One region of the Pseudomonas sp. St386 genome, then DNA from elsewhere that is predicted to be linked to it. Evidence: predicted binding sites of a transcription regulator. Region 1 holds the regulator's gene; each other region holds the start of a gene.
What was found. The regulator FliA, encoded in region 1, starts transcription of late flagellar genes. The targets are predictions, from matches to a motif close to CTAAAGTTTNNNNNNNNNNNGCCGNTAA.
Positions count from the first base shown of each region.

Region 2: KI235_RS02520 (methyl-accepting chemotaxis protein) is a predicted target of FliA. The motif match lies at 2,585-2,612, and genes of this name have one in related genera.
Region 3: KI235_RS02140 (methyl-accepting chemotaxis protein) is a predicted target of FliA. The motif match lies at 2,637-2,664, and genes of this name have one in related genera.
Region 4: KI235_RS07445 (methyl-accepting chemotaxis protein) is a predicted target of FliA. The motif match lies at 2,195-2,222, and genes of this name have one in related genera.

Region 1 covers NZ_AP021900.1:1,857,165-1,861,377, forward strand. Annotated here, with positions in the region: gene flhF (flagellar biosynthesis protein FlhF) at 1-338, shown strand, start outside; gene fleN (flagellar synthesis regulator FleN) at 455-1,285, shown strand; gene fliA (RNA polymerase sigma factor FliA) at 1,282-2,025, shown strand; gene KI235_RS08210 (chemotaxis response regulator CheY) at 2,193-2,564, shown strand; gene KI235_RS08215 (protein phosphatase CheZ) at 2,583-3,368, shown strand; gene KI235_RS08220 (chemotaxis protein CheA) at 3,399-4,213, shown strand, end outside.
Region 2 covers NZ_AP021900.1:573,962-578,174, forward strand. Annotated here, with positions in the region: gene KI235_RS02515 (potassium/proton antiporter) at 1-746, opposite strand, end outside; gene KI235_RS02520 (methyl-accepting chemotaxis protein) at 904-2,529, opposite strand; gene KI235_RS02525 (hypothetical protein) at 2,788-3,018, shown strand; gene KI235_RS02530 (cell division protein ZapA) at 3,015-3,317, shown strand; gene KI235_RS02535 (acyl-CoA dehydrogenase) at 3,523-4,213, opposite strand, start outside.
Region 3 covers NZ_AP021900.1:488,432-492,644, reverse strand. Annotated here, with positions in the region: gene KI235_RS02150 (16S rRNA (uracil(1498)-N(3))-methyltransferase) at 1-467, shown strand, start outside; gene KI235_RS02145 (methyl-accepting chemotaxis protein) at 582-2,486, shown strand; gene KI235_RS02140 (methyl-accepting chemotaxis protein) at 2,706-4,213, shown strand, end outside.
Region 4 covers NZ_AP021900.1:1,680,637-1,684,849, reverse strand. Annotated here, with positions in the region: gene KI235_RS07450 (phytanoyl-CoA dioxygenase family protein) at 1-515, opposite strand, end outside; gene KI235_RS07445 (methyl-accepting chemotaxis protein) at 529-2,163, opposite strand; gene KI235_RS30350 (hypothetical protein) at 2,657-2,923, shown strand; gene KI235_RS07440 (retron system putative HNH endonuclease) at 3,666-4,213, opposite strand, start outside.

The DNA.
Region 1 (4,213 bases):
AGTCAAAAAATTATCTCGTGTTGGCAACCACCAGCCAGAAACAGGTTCTAACCGCCGCATACCACAGCTACAAACGCTGCGGGCTGGCCGGCTGCATCCTGACTAAGCTGGACGAAACGGCAAGCCTGGGCGAGGTGTTGAGCCTGGCGATCGGTCATGAATTACCGGTGGCCTACCTGACCGACGGGCCGCGGATCCCGGATGATTTGCATCTGCCGCGCCGTCATCAACTGGTCAGTCGTGCCGTGAGTGTGCAAATGCAGGAAGAACCCAGCGAAGAAGCCATGGCTGATATGTTCGCTGATATCTACCACAGCCCGACCAAGCAGGTCGGCTGAGGTAATCATGAATATTTTTTGTACCTACATCGATGGTCTGCCATGCATTGTTCCGTATGCGAACGCGCAGCCAGTAATGTGGCCTCCGTCTAAGTAAGACAAGGTAAAGAACGAACATGGGCAGCATGCATCCCGTACAGGTGATCGCGGTGACCGGCGGCAAAGGTGGCGTCGGGAAGACTAACGTGTCAGTGAACTTGTCCCTGGCTCTGGCAGAGCTTGGCCGACGGGTCATGCTGCTGGACGCCGACCTGGGCCTGGCGAACGTCGACGTGTTGTTGGGGCTTACACCCAAACGCACGCTGGCGGACGTGATTGAAGGGCGCTGTGAGCTGCGTGACGTGTTGTTGCAGGGGCCGGGCGGGATTCGCATCGTGCCGGCTGCCTCAGGCACCCAGAGCATGGTTCACCTGACCCCGGCCCAGCACGCGGGCCTGATCCAGGCTTTCAGCGACATCGGCGACAACCTCGATGTGCTGGTGATCGACACCGCAGCCGGTATCGGTGACTCGGTCGTCAGTTTCGTCCGCGCGGCCCAGGAAGTGCTGCTGGTGGTCTGCGACGAACCGACGTCCATCACCGACGCCTATGCCCTGATCAAGTTGCTTAACCGCGACTATGGCATGAACCGCTTCCGCGTCCTGGCCAACATGGCCCAGAGCCCGCAGGAAGGACGCAACCTGTTCGCCAAGTTGACAAAGGTCACGGATCGCTTCCTGGACGTCGCCCTACAATACGTCGGCGCAGTGCCTTACGACGAAAGCGTACGCAAGGCCGTCCAGAAGCAACGTGCCGTTTATGAAGCCTTTCCACGCTCCAAATGCGCGCTGGCGTTCAAGGCCATCGCCCAGAAGGTCGATACCTGGCCACTGCCGGCCAACCCTCGCGGGCATCTGGAATTTTTCGTCGAGCGTCTTGTGCAACAAACAGCAGGGCCCGTGCTATGACAGCCAGCGGTTACAACCATCTCTATAAAAAATCGGCACGGGACGCCCAATACGAATTGATCGAGCGTTACGCGCCACTGGTCAAGCGTATCGCCTATCACTTGCTGGCGCGGTTGCCGGCCAGTGTCCAGGTTGAAGACTTGATCCAGGCGGGCATGATCGGCCTGCTCGAAGTGTCGAACAAATACGACGCGAGCAAGGGCGCGAGTTTCGAGACGTATGCCGGTATTCGCATTCGCGGTGCCATGCTCGATGAAGTCCGCAAGGGCGATTGGGCGCCGCGTTCGGTACACCGCAATACCCGCATGGTCAGTGATGCAATTCGGGCAATTGAAGCTAAAACCGGGCGTGACGCTAAAGATCACGAGGTTGCGGCCGAACTCCAGTTGAGTCTCGACGATTATTACGGGATTTTGAACGATACCTTGGGCAGCCGCCTGTTCAGTTTCGACGACCTGTTGCAGGACGGCGAACATGAAGGGCTGCACGAGGATAACGCGAGTGCTCACATGGAGCCGTCGCGTGACCTGGAAGATGAACGTTTCCAGAGCGCGCTGGCGGAAGCGATTGCCAATTTGCCGGAGCGTGAGCGGCTGGTCTTGGCGCTGTACTACGACGAAGAGCTGAACCTCAAGGAAATCGGTGAGGTCCTGGGGGTCAGCGAATCGCGGGTCAGCCAGTTACACAGCCAGTGCGCGGCCCGTTTGCGGGGGCGTTTGGGGGAGTGGCGAGCGCGTTGACAGGCAGTGTGGGGACACTGCGAACGAGGCTGGCCTGGCAGGTGCTGTGCCAGTCTCCATCCGTGGTGCTCCAGACCGTTGTCGAGTGTTGTGCCGGATTGATTGAAATGGCGCGTCCAGGTGCTGGGCGCGTTTAAGACTGCTTGGAGGTCGAATTGGACAAGAACATGAAAATCCTCATCGTTGATGACTTCTCAACGATGCGGCGGATCATAAAAAACCTGTTGCGTGACCTTGGGTTCACCAACACGGCCGAAGCAGATGACGGGACCACTGCGCTCCCGATGTTGCACAGTGGCAACTTCGATTTTCTGGTCACCGACTGGAACATGCCGGGCATGACCGGTATCGACCTGTTGCGCCAGGTGCGTGCCGACGAAAAACTCAAGCATCTTCCGGTGCTGATGGTCACTGCCGAAGCCAAGCGCGAGCAGATCATCGAAGCGGCCCAGGCCGGTGTAAACGGCTATGTGGTCAAACCCTTCACGGCCCAGGCGTTGAAAGAGAAGATTGAAAAAATCTTCGAACGCATCGGTTAACGGCGCCACGGGGGAGCTATGGATAACGAATCTTCAATGGGTGATTTCGAATCGACCCTGAAAAAACATGCCCGCGAACTGGTCGACAGCCTTGAAAAAGGTCGTTTTGGCGATGCGGTTCAAATGATCCATGAGCTCAACCAGACCCGTGACCGCGGTCTGTATCAGGAGGTGGGCAAGCTCACGCGTGAATTGCACAGCGCGATTGTCAATTTCCAGATCGACCCGAATATGCCGCAGGCCGAGGAAGTCTCGCAGATCACCGACGCCACCGAGCGTCTGGGTTATGTGGTCAAGCTGACCGAGGCCGCGGCCAACCGCACCATGGACCTGGTGGAAAGCGCAACGCCCCTGGTCAACGGCCTGAGCGAAGAAGCCCAGGCCTTGAGCACCGACTGGGGTCGGTTCATGCGGCGCGAAGTCGGCGCCGAAGAGTTTCGGGAGTTGGCCCGTCGGGTCGACGGTTTCCTGGCGCGCAGCAGCACCGAGAACCGCGCGGTGGCAAGCAACCTCAACGATATTCTGCTGGCTCAGGACTATCAGGACCTGACCGGCCAGGTGATCAAGCGTGTGACCCAACTGGTCACCGAAGTGGAAAGTAACCTGCTCAAACTGGTGTTGATGGCCAGCCAGGTAGACCGCTTTGCAGGCATCGAACACGACCGTGAAGCGATGCTTGCTGAAAAAGATCCACAAAAACATCTCTCTCAGGGTGAAGGTCCGCAGATTCATGCCGATAAAAGAGAAGACGTTATGTCCGGTCAGGACGATGTGGACGATTTGCTGTCCAGCCTTGGATTCTGAGTTTTAGCCCTGTTTTAGGAGCAGCCATTAATGAGCTTCGGCGCCGATGAAGAGATCCTTCAGGATTTCCTGGTTGAGGCCGGCGAGATTCTAGAGCAACTGTCCGAACAGCTGGTCGAGCTGGAAAGCCGACCAGATGATGCGGATCTGCTCAATGCAATTTTTCGCGGTTTCCACACTGTAAAAGGAGGCGCCGGCTTCCTCCAGCTCAACGAGCTGGTGGAGTGCTGTCACATTGCCGAAAACGTGTTCGACATCCTGCGCAAGGGTGAGCGTCGCGTTGATTCGGAACTGATGGACGTGGTGCTTGAAGCGCTGGATGCGGTCAACAGCATGTTCAGCGAAGTGCGTGAGCGCTCGCCGATCACCGCTGCCACGCCTGAGTTGCTCGCCGCGCTGGCACGCCTGGCGGAGCCGCAATCGGCTGATGAAGCGGCTCCGGTTGCCGAGGCAGTGGCTGAAGAGCCGGTCGCCGAAGAGTCGGGCGACATCACCGATAACGAATTTGAACAACTGCTGGATTCGCTGAACGCCGTCAAGGCCCAAGCCGAAGCGCCGGCGGCACCTGCTGCGCCGCCCGCCAATGCAACAGCTGACGCCAGTGATGAAATCACCGACGACGAGTTCGAGTCATTGCTCGACCAGCTCCATGGCAAAGGTCAGTTCGCTCCCGATGCGGTCACGCCAGCGGCGACTCCGGCTGCCCCGAAAGCGGCGGGCGACAACTCCGACATCACCGACGACGAATTCGAAGCCTTGCTCGATCAGTTGCACGGCAAGGGCACGTTTGCCGTTGACGCGCTGGATTCGGCCATCGCTTCCGCGCCGACGCCAGCCAAGCCGGC
Region 2 (4,213 bases), 1.3 Mb from region 1:
TACACCGCCAGGAAGCCGCTGCCGTGCAGGGCGTTGGTCAAGGCGAATACCGCCAGGCCGCCGCTGATGACCAGGATCGGGTACAGGCCGTTGGCCAGGTTGATGCGATTGACCAGTTGCAGCATCAGCCAGCCGCCGCCCAGGCCAAGCACCGCGCCGATGCCAAACTCGCGCACCAGATGCCCCAGCAGGCTCCAATGCAGGCCGGTTTCGCCGCTGGCGAGCATACCGATCAGGGTAACGGTCAGGAACACCGCCATGGGGTCGTTGCTGCCGGACTCGATCTCGAGGGTGGCGCTGACCCGTTCGTTCAGGCCCTTGCCGCCCAGCAGCGAGAACACCGCCGCGGCATCGGTGGAACCGACGATGGCGCCGATCAGCAGCCCCTGGATCAGGTTCAGGTTGAACAGCCACGCCGCCGCCAGGCCGGTCAGCCCGGTGGTGATCAATACACCGACGGTGGCCAGCGACAACGCCGGCCACAGTGCGACGCGAAAGCTCGACACCCGCGTGCGCAAGCCACCGTCCAACAGGATGACGGCCAATGCGAGGTTGCCGACCAGGTAGGCCGTGGCGTAGTTATCGAAAAGAATACCGGCGCCGTCGACACCGGCCACCATGCCCACGGCCAGGATGATCACCAGGATCGGGATGCCCAGGCGAGACGAAAGAGAACTCACCAGAATGCTCGCACCTACCAGCAACGCGCCGATCAAGAACAGGCTGTTGATGGTCGTCGCAGTCAAAGGCGTTACTCCGGGAAAACTGAAGGGCGGGCACAGGCTGACCATGCAGTCTGCGTGCCAGCGATTCTAACCTGTTGAAATGTGATGCTGTCAAAAAAGGTTGGGAGGGAGGGGAGCTGATCGGTCCCACGCGGAGCGTGGGACCGATCATCAGGGGTTAAAGGCTGAACCGCCCAACCATGCTGTTCAGATCCACGGCCAGGCGCGACAGTTCGGCACTGGCGGCGCTGGTCTGGTTGGCGCCGGTGGCCGATTGCACCGACAGGTCGCGGATGTTCACCAGGTTGCGGTCCACTTCACGGGCCACCTGGGCCTGTTCTTCGGCGGCACTGGCGATCACCAGGTTGCGTTCGTTGATCTCGACGATGGCGGTGTTGATCGTGTCCAGGGACATGCCGGCACCGCGGGCGATGTTCAGCGTCGACTCCGCGCGTTCGGTGCTGTTGCGCATCGAATCCACAGCGTGTTCGGTGCCGCTCTGGATGCTGCCGATCATGCGCTCGATCTCGCTGGTCGACTGTTGGGTGCGGTGGGCCAGGGCGCGGACTTCGTCGGCGACCACGGCAAAACCACGACCAGCCTCACCGGCACGGGCGGCTTCGATGGCGGCGTTCAGCGCCAACAGGTTGGTCTGGTCGGCCAGGCCGCGGATCACGTCCAGCACCTTGCCGATGTCACGGGACTCATCGGCCAGGTTGCCGATCAAGGCGGCAGTGCTTTGCACATCGGCGCTCATGCGTTCGATGGCGCTGACGGTTTCCTGTACCAGGTCGCGACCATCGCCTGCGGAGGTGGTGGCGTTTTTCGAGGCTTCGGAGGTGCTCACCGCATTGCGCGCGACTTCTTCCACGGCGCTGGTCATTTCGTTGACCGCGGTGGCGGCCTGCTCGATTTCGTTGTTCTGCTGGGTCAGGCCACGAGCACTTTCGTCGGTGACGGCGTTGAGCTCTTCGGCCGCCGACGCAAGCTGTGTGGCCGACCCTGAGATCCGCTGCAAAGTGTCGCGCAGTTTTTCCTGCATGGTCGACATCGCCCGCAGCAGGCGACCGGCTTCGTCGCTGCCATCGACGACAATCGGGCGGGTCAGGTTGCCCTTGGCGATTTCCTCGGCGGCATCCAGCGCGTTGGCAATCGGCTTGGTGATGCTGTTGGTCAGCAGCCAGGCGAACAACAGGGTCAGGCCGGTGGCGATGACCAGCAGCGCGACGACCCAGTTGAAGGCCGTTGAATATTGCTGTGCCGCACCCTGATTGAAGGCCTCGGCTTGTTGGTTATTGATATCCAGCAGACGGTTGAGAGCCGCGTTGATGGCTTCGGAGTTGCTCAGCAGTTCGGTGTTGAGCAGGGCCCGCAGTTCATCGGTCTGATTGTTGCGCGACAGGGTTTTCATCCGCTCTTCGAGCTGACGGTATTGCCCCAGCAGTTGCACATATTGATCGTAGGCGGCCCGTTCGTCCGGGGCGCTGATGAGTTTCTCGTACGTGAGCTGGGCAGCGCGGATCTGCTGGTTGCGTTGATCGAGCAGATCGAAGGTTTTCTGCTGGGTGTCCGGCTCGCGATTGGTCAGCAAGCGATAGGACAGCACGCGCAGCCGCAGGGTGAGTTGGGTGAACTCGTTCAGTGCCTTGATGCTAGGCACGCTGTTCTGGGTGATGCTTTCGCCGGATGCGCGAATGGTGCTCATCTGGGTCAGGGCAAACACCCCGAGGGCCAGCATCAGGGCGCCGATCAGGGCAAACCCCAGAAACGCCCGCGGCGCGATGTTCATATTACGTAGGGACATGGAAAGTACCGGAAGTAGCCGCGTCCGTGCGGGGCTGTGACTGCTGTTACCTGACTTATCGGTCATACGACTAAAGTCTTGAGTGACATGCGTGCTTTTGTCACAGAGCAAAGGCTGCGGTGCGACGAAGGGTCGGAACCAGATTCCCCATTTGCAGTCTCTAAAACTCGCCGCAAAGCCCTGCTACCCCGTAAAGCGTGGTATTGGCAGTGACTTTTCTTTATCGTACGCGCCCCTTGAAAATGCCTGGAAATCAATATGTTGGAAACATCCCTCAGCCAGTTGGAGCAACTGGTCAATGACCTGGTGCAACAGAACCGTCACCTCACCGGCCTGAACGAAACCCTGGGCGCGGAGCTTGCCAAGGTCAAGGATGAAAACGAAAGCCTGCAACTGAGCCTGATGGAACAGGAAGAACTGCACGGCACCACCGCCGCCCGCATCCAGGCCCTGATCGAGCGCGCCAGCGCCGGGCCTGTCAGCGCATGAAGCACGGCGCCGATGGGGTGACAGTCATCTCGATCCTGGGAGAGGACTATTCAATCAAGGCGCCGGCCGGGCAGGAACAGGCCCTGCTGGACGCCGCTTCGATGCTCAAGGCCGCACTGGCCGACACGAAAAGGAAATACCCGACGCTGATCGGTGATCGCCTGTTGGTATTGGCGGCCATGAACTTGTGTTCGCAGCAGATGGAAATGCAGAAACAACATCAAGCGGAACTCGACCGTTACCAAGAGCAAGTCAGCGCCACGGTCGATGTGATTGCCAAGACGATCCAGCAGGCCTGAAACCGCCAGTTAGGGTTGACTGTGGGAGCGAGCTTGCTCGCGAAGGCGGTATGTCAGTTGCAATTGATTTGCCTGATCCACCGCCTTCGCGAGCAAGCCCGCTCCCACAGTGGATGGTGGTGAACGCAGATGTCGTGTTCACTTGGAACCCCCTGTGGGAGCGAGCCTGCTCGCGATGGGATTCAGCCCCGCTGCATGATCCGGCTCAGAACCACTCATCCCGCATCCCCAGGCACGTATCATCCCGCGCCTCAAGAATCGCCAGCTCATGATGACAACCCGGCACTTCCCAGGTCAGGAAGTAGCGCGCCGCTTGCAGCTTGCCTTTATAGAAGTCGCTGTCTGCGGTATCCCCCTTGGCCAGGCCTTCCTCGGCACGAATCGCCTGTTCCAGCCAGCGCCAGCCGATCACCATGTGCCCAAATACCTTCAGGTACAGCGCCGAGTTGGCGAGGCTGCTGTTGACCTTGCCCTGGGCCAGGTCCGTCAGCAGGCCCAGGGTGACCGTTTGCAGGCGCGCCACCAGCGCTTCCAGCGGCTGGCGCAACGGTGTCAGTGATGCGTGCGCCTGGGCGCGTTCAGTGGTGTTGGCCACCAGGCGGATCAATTGCTTGAGCCCGGCACCGCCGTTCTGCGCCAGTTTGCGCCCCAGCAGGTCCAGGGACTGGATGCCGTGGGTGCCTTCATGGATCGGGTTCAGGCGGTTGTCGCGGTAATACTGCTCCACCGGGTATTCGCGGGTGTAGCCGTGGCCCCCCAGAATCTGGATCGCCAGCTCGTTGGCCTTCAGGCAGAACTCCGAGGGCCAGGATTTGACGATCGGGGTCAGCAAATCCAGCAGCTCATGGGCGCGCCGACGCTCGGCTTCGCTTTCCAGGGTGGTGGTGTCGTCGAAC
Region 3 (4,213 bases), 1.4 Mb from region 1:
TCGCCCTGCCACGTCCGAAAATGCTTCGGCGGGTGTTCCAGACCGTCGCCACCATGGGCGTGCCGCGCGTGGTGCTGGTCAACAGCTATCGCGTGGAAAAGAGCTTTTGGCAGACGCCGTTTCTCGAACCCGAGGCCATCCGCGAGCAACTGATCCTGGGCCTGGAACAAGCCCGGGACAGCGTGCTGCCGGAAATCATCATCGAAAAACGCTTCAAGCCCTTCGTCGAAGACCGCCTGCCAGCCATGACCGACGGCACCTTGGGCCTGGTCGGTCACCCTGGCAACTACCCACCCTGCCCTCGCGCGCTGACAGAACCGGTGACACTGGCCATCGGCCCGGAAGGCGGCTGGATTCCCTACGAGATCGACCTGTTGGCCAAGGCCGGCCTGCAACCGGTGCAACTGGGCGAGCGGATCCTGCGGGTCGAGACCGCGGTTACCGCGCTGCTTGCACGACTGTTCTGATCCCGTTGGTTTGCCACCGTATTCCAAACGCATCTAACTCATTTCTCCTGCTCCCCCTTTATGGGCCGATAGCGCTTTGTACAAAGCAGTTCCGCCCTTCAAGGGAGTATCAGCATGTTCCAATGGTTAGGTAACGTAGGCGTTAATCGCAAACTCGGCTTCGGCTTCGGTCTGGTGCTGCTCTTAACCTTGATGATTGCCTTCACCGGATGGACCGGCCTAGGCAATGTGATTGCACGCGGCGACACACTCGGGCTCATCGCCAGCCTGAACGACCTGACCAAGGACCTGCGCTCCGCGCGCATGGACTATTACTCGACCCGGGGTGAAAAGGGTTCGGGGGAAATCAACGATCTGATCGGCAAACTGGAGCCAGGGCTCCAGACCGCCCGTCAATCGATCGAACAGCCAGCCGATGTGGCGATCGTCGACAAACAACTGGCCGCTGTCGCCGATTACAAGGTTGCCCTCGCCGAATTGGTCCGAGCCATGGCCAGTCGTGAGGATGCGCGCAGCAAACTGGGCGCCAGTGCCGATAACGCCGTGGCCCGAGTCACCAGCGTTGAAACCGCCATACGGCAAAGCGACAACGCTGCTCAACTCGACAGTGTGGTCAGCCTGAGCAAGGCCATCCAGCAAGCCCGCTATCAGGTTCGCGGTTATACCTACAGCGTTGAGACCGACGCCGAGCAGCCAGCCCTGGATGCCATCGATAACGCGTTGAAAGCCCTCGGCAGCCTGCCGGCCCGACTGCCCGATGAACACGCCGCCAACCTGCAACAGGCCAGCGAGTCGTTCAAGACCTATCGTGCCGCGGTCAACCAGTTCCGTGAAGCCCAGACCGCCAGCGCTGCCGCCATCAAACGCATGTCCGACCTGGGGGTTGTGCTACGCGGGGCCAGTCGAGACCTCACGCTGTCCCAGACAGTCGTGCGCGACCATGATGCGACCAAAGCCAACACGTTGCTGGTCTCGGCCGCCGCGTTGGCCTTGCTGTTCGGCGTGATCGCTGCCATGGCGATCACCCGGCAGATCGTCATACCATTGGAGCAGACGCTCAAGGTCGCCGAACGCGTGGCGGCAGGTGACTTGACCCACAACCTCAGCGCCGAGCGCCGCGACGAACTGGGCCAACTGCAACGCGCCATACAGAGCATGACCGTGGGCCTGCGGCAATTGATCGGCGGCATCAGCGACAGTGTCACGCAAATCGCCAGTGCCGCCGAACAGCTCTCGGCCGTCACCGAGCAGACCAGCGCCGGGGTCAACAAACAGAAAGTGGAAACCGACCAGGTCGCCACCGCCATGCACGAAATGACCGCTACGGTGCAGGAAGTGGCGCGCAATGCCGAAGAGGCCTGCGAAGCGACGGTCGCCGCGGACCAGCAGGCTCGCGAAGGCGAAAAAGTGGTGGGTGAAGCCATCGCCCAAATCGAACGCCTGTCCAAGGAAATGGGCAATTCCACCGAAGCCATGGGTCATCTCAAGCGCGAGAGCGACAAGATCGGCAGCGTGCTGGACGTGATCAAGTCCGTCGCCCAGCAAACCAACCTGCTGGCCCTCAATGCGGCCATCGAGGCGGCCCGTGCCGGTGAAGCCGGGCGTGGTTTCGCAGTGGTGGCCGACGAGGTTCGTGGCCTGGCCCAGCGTACCCAGAAGTCCACCGAAGAAATCGAAGCACTGATCGGCAACCTGCAATCGGGCACCGAACAGGTCGCCACCACCCTGGACAACAGCCGCAACCTGACCGACAGCAGCGTCGAACTGACACGTCGTGCCGGCGGCTCACTGGAAAACATCACCCGCACGGTCTCGGCGATCCAGTCGATGAACCAACAGATCGCCGCCGCCGCCGAGCAACAGAGCGCCGTGGCCGAAGAGATCAACCGCAGCGTCGTGAACGTTCGCGATGTCTCCGAACAAACCGCCTCCTCCAGCGAAGAAACCGCCGCCTCCAGCGCCGAACTGGCACGGTTGGGGGTTCATTTGCAGACACTGGTGGGACGCTTCAAAGTCTAAACACCGAAAAAGCGGCGAGCACAGCCCCGTAGCGAGGGGCCTTGCTCCCGTTCGAGCGCGAATCGGCCGTCAACGGCGTTCGGACTGGCAACGGTTTCGCCGCCGGGCGTGGGCAAGCGTCCTCACCACGGATATCCCCCGCCCTATTTTCTACAGATCCCCGTCACATGGTCGATACTCTCCTCATAAGACCTATAAAAGGTTCGAGGGAGTATCAGCATGTTCAGTTGGCTAACCGAAAAGCTGGGAAACGTAAGTGTCAATCGCAAACTGGGTTTCGGTTTTGGCCTGGTGCTGCTCATGACCCTCCTGAGCACCTTCGCGGGCTGGAACAGCCTGAGCAGCGTGATCAGCCGCGCGGATAAACAGGCGTCCATCGCCAGCCTCAATGAGTTGGCCAAGGATTTGCGAATCTCCAGTCTCGAGTATGAGATGCGGCGCGGCGAACAAGGACCAGCAGTCGTCAGCGAGTTCCTGGGCAAGCTTCAGGACAGCATCCAAGCCGCCCTCAAACGGTTTGTACGTCCGGCAGACCAGGAGTTGCTCAATCAGCAGTTGGCTATCCTCGATGAGTACAAACGCGCCTTTGCCGACCTGACCCAGGCGACACAGAACCGCGAATCGGCCCGCTCCAAGCTTGGCGCCAACGCCGACAACGCCGTGGCCAAGGTGACAGAAGTCGAAAATGCCTTGCGCCAAGGTGACAGCGTTGCTCAATTCAACGCTGTGGTTGAGCAGAGCAAACTGATCCAGCAGGCGCGCTACCAGGTCCGCGGCTACACCTACAGCGGCAAGGCCGATGCAGAGCAACCGGCACTGGATGCCATCGAAAACGTCTTGAAAAACCTTGAAAGCCTGCCGGGCAAACTGCCGGAACAACACGCCGCCAACCTGCAACAAGCTTCTGAATCGATGAAGGCTTATCGCGCTGCCGTCAGCCAGTTCCGCGACTCACAGGTCGCCAGTGCTTCGGCCCTCAAGAAAATGGCCGACCAGGACAGCCGTTTGCATGAACTGAACAATCATTTGACCACCTCGCAGATCGAGAAACGCGACCAGGAAACGGCTCAAGCGAAAGAAACGCTGATCATCGTCACCATCCTGGCACTGGCATTTGGCCTGCTGGCTGCATGGATCATCACCCGGCAGATCGTCGGTCCACTGCAACAGACCCTGGTAGCTCTCGAACGTGTCGCCTCCGGCGACTTGAGCCATAACCTGGTGGTCACCCGCCGCGACGACATGGGTCAACTGCAAGGCAGCCTGCAGCGAATGGTGATCAGCCTGCGGCAACTGATCGGGGGTATCAGCGACGGCGTCACGCAAATCGCCAGCGCCGCCGAACAGCTCTCGGCCGTCACCGAGCAGACCAGCGCCGGGGTCAACAGCCAGAAAGTGGAAACCGATCAGGTCGCCACTGCGATGCACGAAATGACCGCCACCGTGCAGGAAGTGGCGCGCAATGCCGAGGAAGCCTCCGAAGCGGCAGTTGCCGCTGACCAGCAGGCTCGCGAAGGCGAAAAAGTGGTCGGCGAAGCCATCGCCCAGATCGAACGCCTGTCCAAGGAAGTGGGCAACTCCACCGAAGCCATGGGCCACCTCAAGCGCGAGAGCGACAAGATCGGCAGCGTGCTGGACGTGATCAAGTCCGTGGCCCAGCAAACCAACCTGCTGGCCCTCAACGCCGCCATCGAGGCAGCCCGGGCCGGTGAAGCCGGACGTGGTTT
Region 4 (4,213 bases), 180 kb from region 1:
AGCACCGGCTGCGCAGAGCGCCCTTGCCACTGCGTTTCGCCCTTCACCGGCGCCCGGCCGGCCTTGTGACTGCCCGCAATGACCTGGGTCGGACTCAAGTCGGCGTCGATGTCATCCAGGTAAAACTGCGCGGTAAAAACCTGCATCGGCAGTTCAAAGGCAGGGTCGGCCAACAGCCCTGGCGGCAATTGCATCGCCAGATAATCCAGGTGCAACGGCGCCCCGGTAAAACCGGGATGGCAGCGCCAGGCTGTCTGGCCAATGACATGGCAATCATCACCCAGGGCCGCCTCGGCCAGCTCGATCACCCCGGCCACATCCAGGAACGGCAGCCAGAACGGCTTGCGATTGAACACGCATTTGTAATGATCAATGACGCCGCTGTAGTCCCAATGCTGGGGCTTCAACTGGTCGATGGCATGGCGCAGGTCGGCGATCTGCCGGGCATCCAACACACCGGGCATCAGGACGAAACCGTCCTGATGCAGGGCTTGCAGCTGCTCGTCAGTAGACACGACACCCCCTGTTTCAGGTGCGGAAGCGGCCGGTCAGTTCTGCCAGGTTTCTCGACAGGCTGGACAGCTGTTGGCTAGCCTGCATGCTCTGGGCAGAGTTCGCTGCCGCTTCGTTGGACAAGTCGCGGATGTCGGAGATGTTGCGGGCGATCTCTTCGGTGACGCTGCTTTGCTCCTCGCAGGCGTTGGCGATCTGCGCAGCCATGTCGTTGATCCGCAGAATCGAGCCGCTGGTGCCACTGAGCACCTGATCGACCCCCGCCGCACGTTCGACACTGTCACGGGCCTTGCTGCTGCCGACCTGCATGGCTTGCACGGCCTTGGCGACACCGCTTTGCAGCCGTTCGATACGCACCTGAATGTCCTTGGTCGAATCCTGGGTGCGCGCCGCCAGGGCCCTGACTTCATCGGCCACGACAGCAAAACCGCGGCCTTGCTCGCCCGCCCGGGCCGCCTCGATGGCAGCGTTCAGTGCGAGCAGGTTGGTCTGTTCGGCAATGCCCCGGATGACCTCAAGCACGGCACCGATGCTGGAGGTTTCCAGGGCCAATGCCTCGATGGTGCCCGAAGCGCTCTCCACTTCCTGGGCCAACTGACGGATCGATTCGATGGTGCTGTTGACAACCGCGGTGCCGTCGCGAGACTGACTGCTGGCTTGCTGGGCGGCGTCCGACGCGTTCACGGCATTGTGTGCCACCTCATGCACTGCGGCACTCATCTGGGTCGCCGCCGTACTGACCTGGTCAAGCGCCGCGTGTTCGCTGCTGATCAACTTGTCATTGGTCGCGGCCATATTGGCCATGGCCCGCGCGGCGGCATCCACCTCCCCGGTCACGCGGCCCACTTCGGCAATCAACGGCTGCAGCTTATCGAGAAAACGGTTGAACGCACTGCCAAGCTGGCCCAGCTCGTCAGCCGAACGCACCTCGAGACGGCCCTTCAGATCCCCACCGCCCTCGGCGATCTGTTCGACACGGTGCAGCAGCCGACGCATCGGACGCAGCACGACCATTGGCAAGGCCACAATCAGCAGGATGCAACCCAGCAGACCCACCAACAAGATACCGCCCTGCTGCACCCCAACCGCCTGGCCATGGTCAATCGCCGCTTGCCCCTCGCGCAGAGACGCTTCGTCTTCCAGTTCACCGAGCTTGTCGATGGCATCGCGCATGGTGTCGAACTTACTTTCACCGTCACCAAAACTCAGCGCACTGGCCGCCTGGGGATTGCTCGCGGCCTGCTCGACCACCTGCCGCGAAACCTGCGACCACTGTGCGAAACGGTCATTGAACTGACTGACCAGCGCCAACGCCTCGGCACTTGGCTGCATCGCGGCATATTTCTGCACACGATCATAAGCTTGCTTCAGATTGTCCCGATGACTGGCACGCAGCGCCTCGGCATGACTGCCCGCATTGCCCCCAAGCAGGCTGCGCTCGGCGACAAAGGCCTGGTAGAGATCACGATCAGCGTTGAGCAACAGGCTGATGGCCGGCAGGTAGCGCTTGGTCAACTGCGTGCTGGACTCCGTCACCTGACCGATGCCACGCATGCCCGACCACCCCATCAGCACCAACAGCAGTGCCAGGAACCCAATGGGCAGGGTGATTTTCCAGCGAAAGCCCAGATCGGCAAAAAACCGCGGCATGGTGTCACTCCTTACACGGGGGAATACCTGCCTATCGGCAGCCTTGCCTTGAGCTATAGACCATTAGTCCAATTGTTACAAAGCTTTGGGTCTGGCGGACACCGGGGTTATGCAGGTCGCGGAGGGGGTTGAGCGGGATAAAAAAGGTGGGTGGAGGCAATAGCTGCGGGGAATTTTCTGACATTTCCCGCCCACATAATTTAGGGAATTTTCTCACTCATCATCTGATTGATGATTTCTCCAGAAGGGCTCTATAGTCCAAGTGCCGTTCGTAAGAGCGGCGTGGGTTTGGCGACCCATGACAAATATGCAGGAACCTCTCACGGATTGCGGAACGCTACCGTGCGCAATATGCTGCTTTTCGGTAGCTGTGCGTGGGAGATCTTCGGATCTGCCGGTTTTTCTATTTGTCCGGTTCGCCAACCCGCGTATAGCTACCACCTTATTCGTTTGGCGACGACTAAGAAGGTCCTTAATCAAATGGAATTTAAAAATGAATAGATACATGGCTCTTACCAGTAATGCCGACGATCAACCCCTCTTCGTCGATACTTCTGCGCCTTTGCACATCTTGCTTGACACGGCAGGCTATAGAATTCGCGCGGTCACTCAGCTTTTAGAGAACCTCGCCATGCGGGGGGACATTCCGAGTGACTCAGTGGTCCTCCAGGACTTTGCACAGCTGTGCTGCATTCCCTTGAGAGATGGCTGCGACGTGCTCGATGTCATAGCGCGACGCTTGGATGCGGAACCTGCCTAGGGATAATACTTGTCAGCTAGAGATAAAGTCTGTGGGAGCAAAGCTTTGCTGCTTAACTGATTGGCGTTGACCCTAGGAGCTCATTTCGTCAAACGAACATGGTTCGATGACACCGAAACCCTCCGGGTTACCCGGACTCGATTAGTCACATAACCAATCAGCATAAATACACACCTCGGAGGCTCCGATAGCTACCACAAAAAAAGTCGAGAAAGCGCGCAGAAAAGTCACTCACGAAGAGCTGACATTTCTTGACGTTCGACAAGCTGCACGTGATGGTCAGAAAGTGTTCGATAAATTTGTAATCACTGGCGAGCTTCCTATTACAAAGTAAGCGTGGATGCCAGCCGTTAAAATGTCCGCACTTTTTTGAGGAAACACAGAACTGGAAAAATATTGCCGCACACTTTTATAACTACAAAGTGTGCGACAAACTTCCGGCTATCTTTGGCAGAGATGAAAAGCTCAATCTGAGCGATATGTATCACGGGTGATCGCGATCGGATCGATGCTTGCGTCGAGGATCGTGTAGAAGCCCCCACCCAATTACCTCGAAGCTGAGTGCGTTACCGACCTGCAGCGTCGAATTGACCATGCCAGCGTTCATGCCCGCATACGCCGGAGCAGCATGGCTGGTGACCATCCGCATCAACGTCGGCAACGCCACCCTTGGTGGAAACCTTCCGGGCCCTACTGTCATGCAGTTAGACAATGAAGTGCTTTTGTCGCACGGATAATACTATTACCCGCGATACCCGTTGTTTTGTAGATATTGTTCCGCTGCTGCCCCCAAGCAGAAACGGATAGTAGTGAAGAAGCTCGGCCACCGTTGACGTAAAAAACGGTGAGCCAACTCATCCATACCTTGCTGGGGTGTTTTCGCAGCATCGCGCAGCTGCTTTTTGTTACGCTCGATATGCCAAAGTATGCGCTTCCGAGCTTCACACAAACGATCACAATTTAGATTCAGCATGCTGATCGTGTGCTCTACCAGCGCCTGGGTAGTGGGATGTTTATTCCCCTCCAGGCTGACTTCCGCGCAACAGGCCTCATCCGCCAATAATTCTCCGGTACTTTTTTCCAAGAAAAAAAGCCTGGGGAAAGCCGGTAAAGCTAGCGGATTGACAATCCATCCCTCGCAGCGCTCCTCTAATCGATGGCTCTGGATCATTTTATCCTTATGCGCATCGCAGCTGAGATTCTCAGGTAAAGGCTCCTTCGTATATGGTTCGGCGTGGTGTCGTTGTGACCCTCCCATGCAGACAGCGATCATGTTGTTCCAATCCAGCG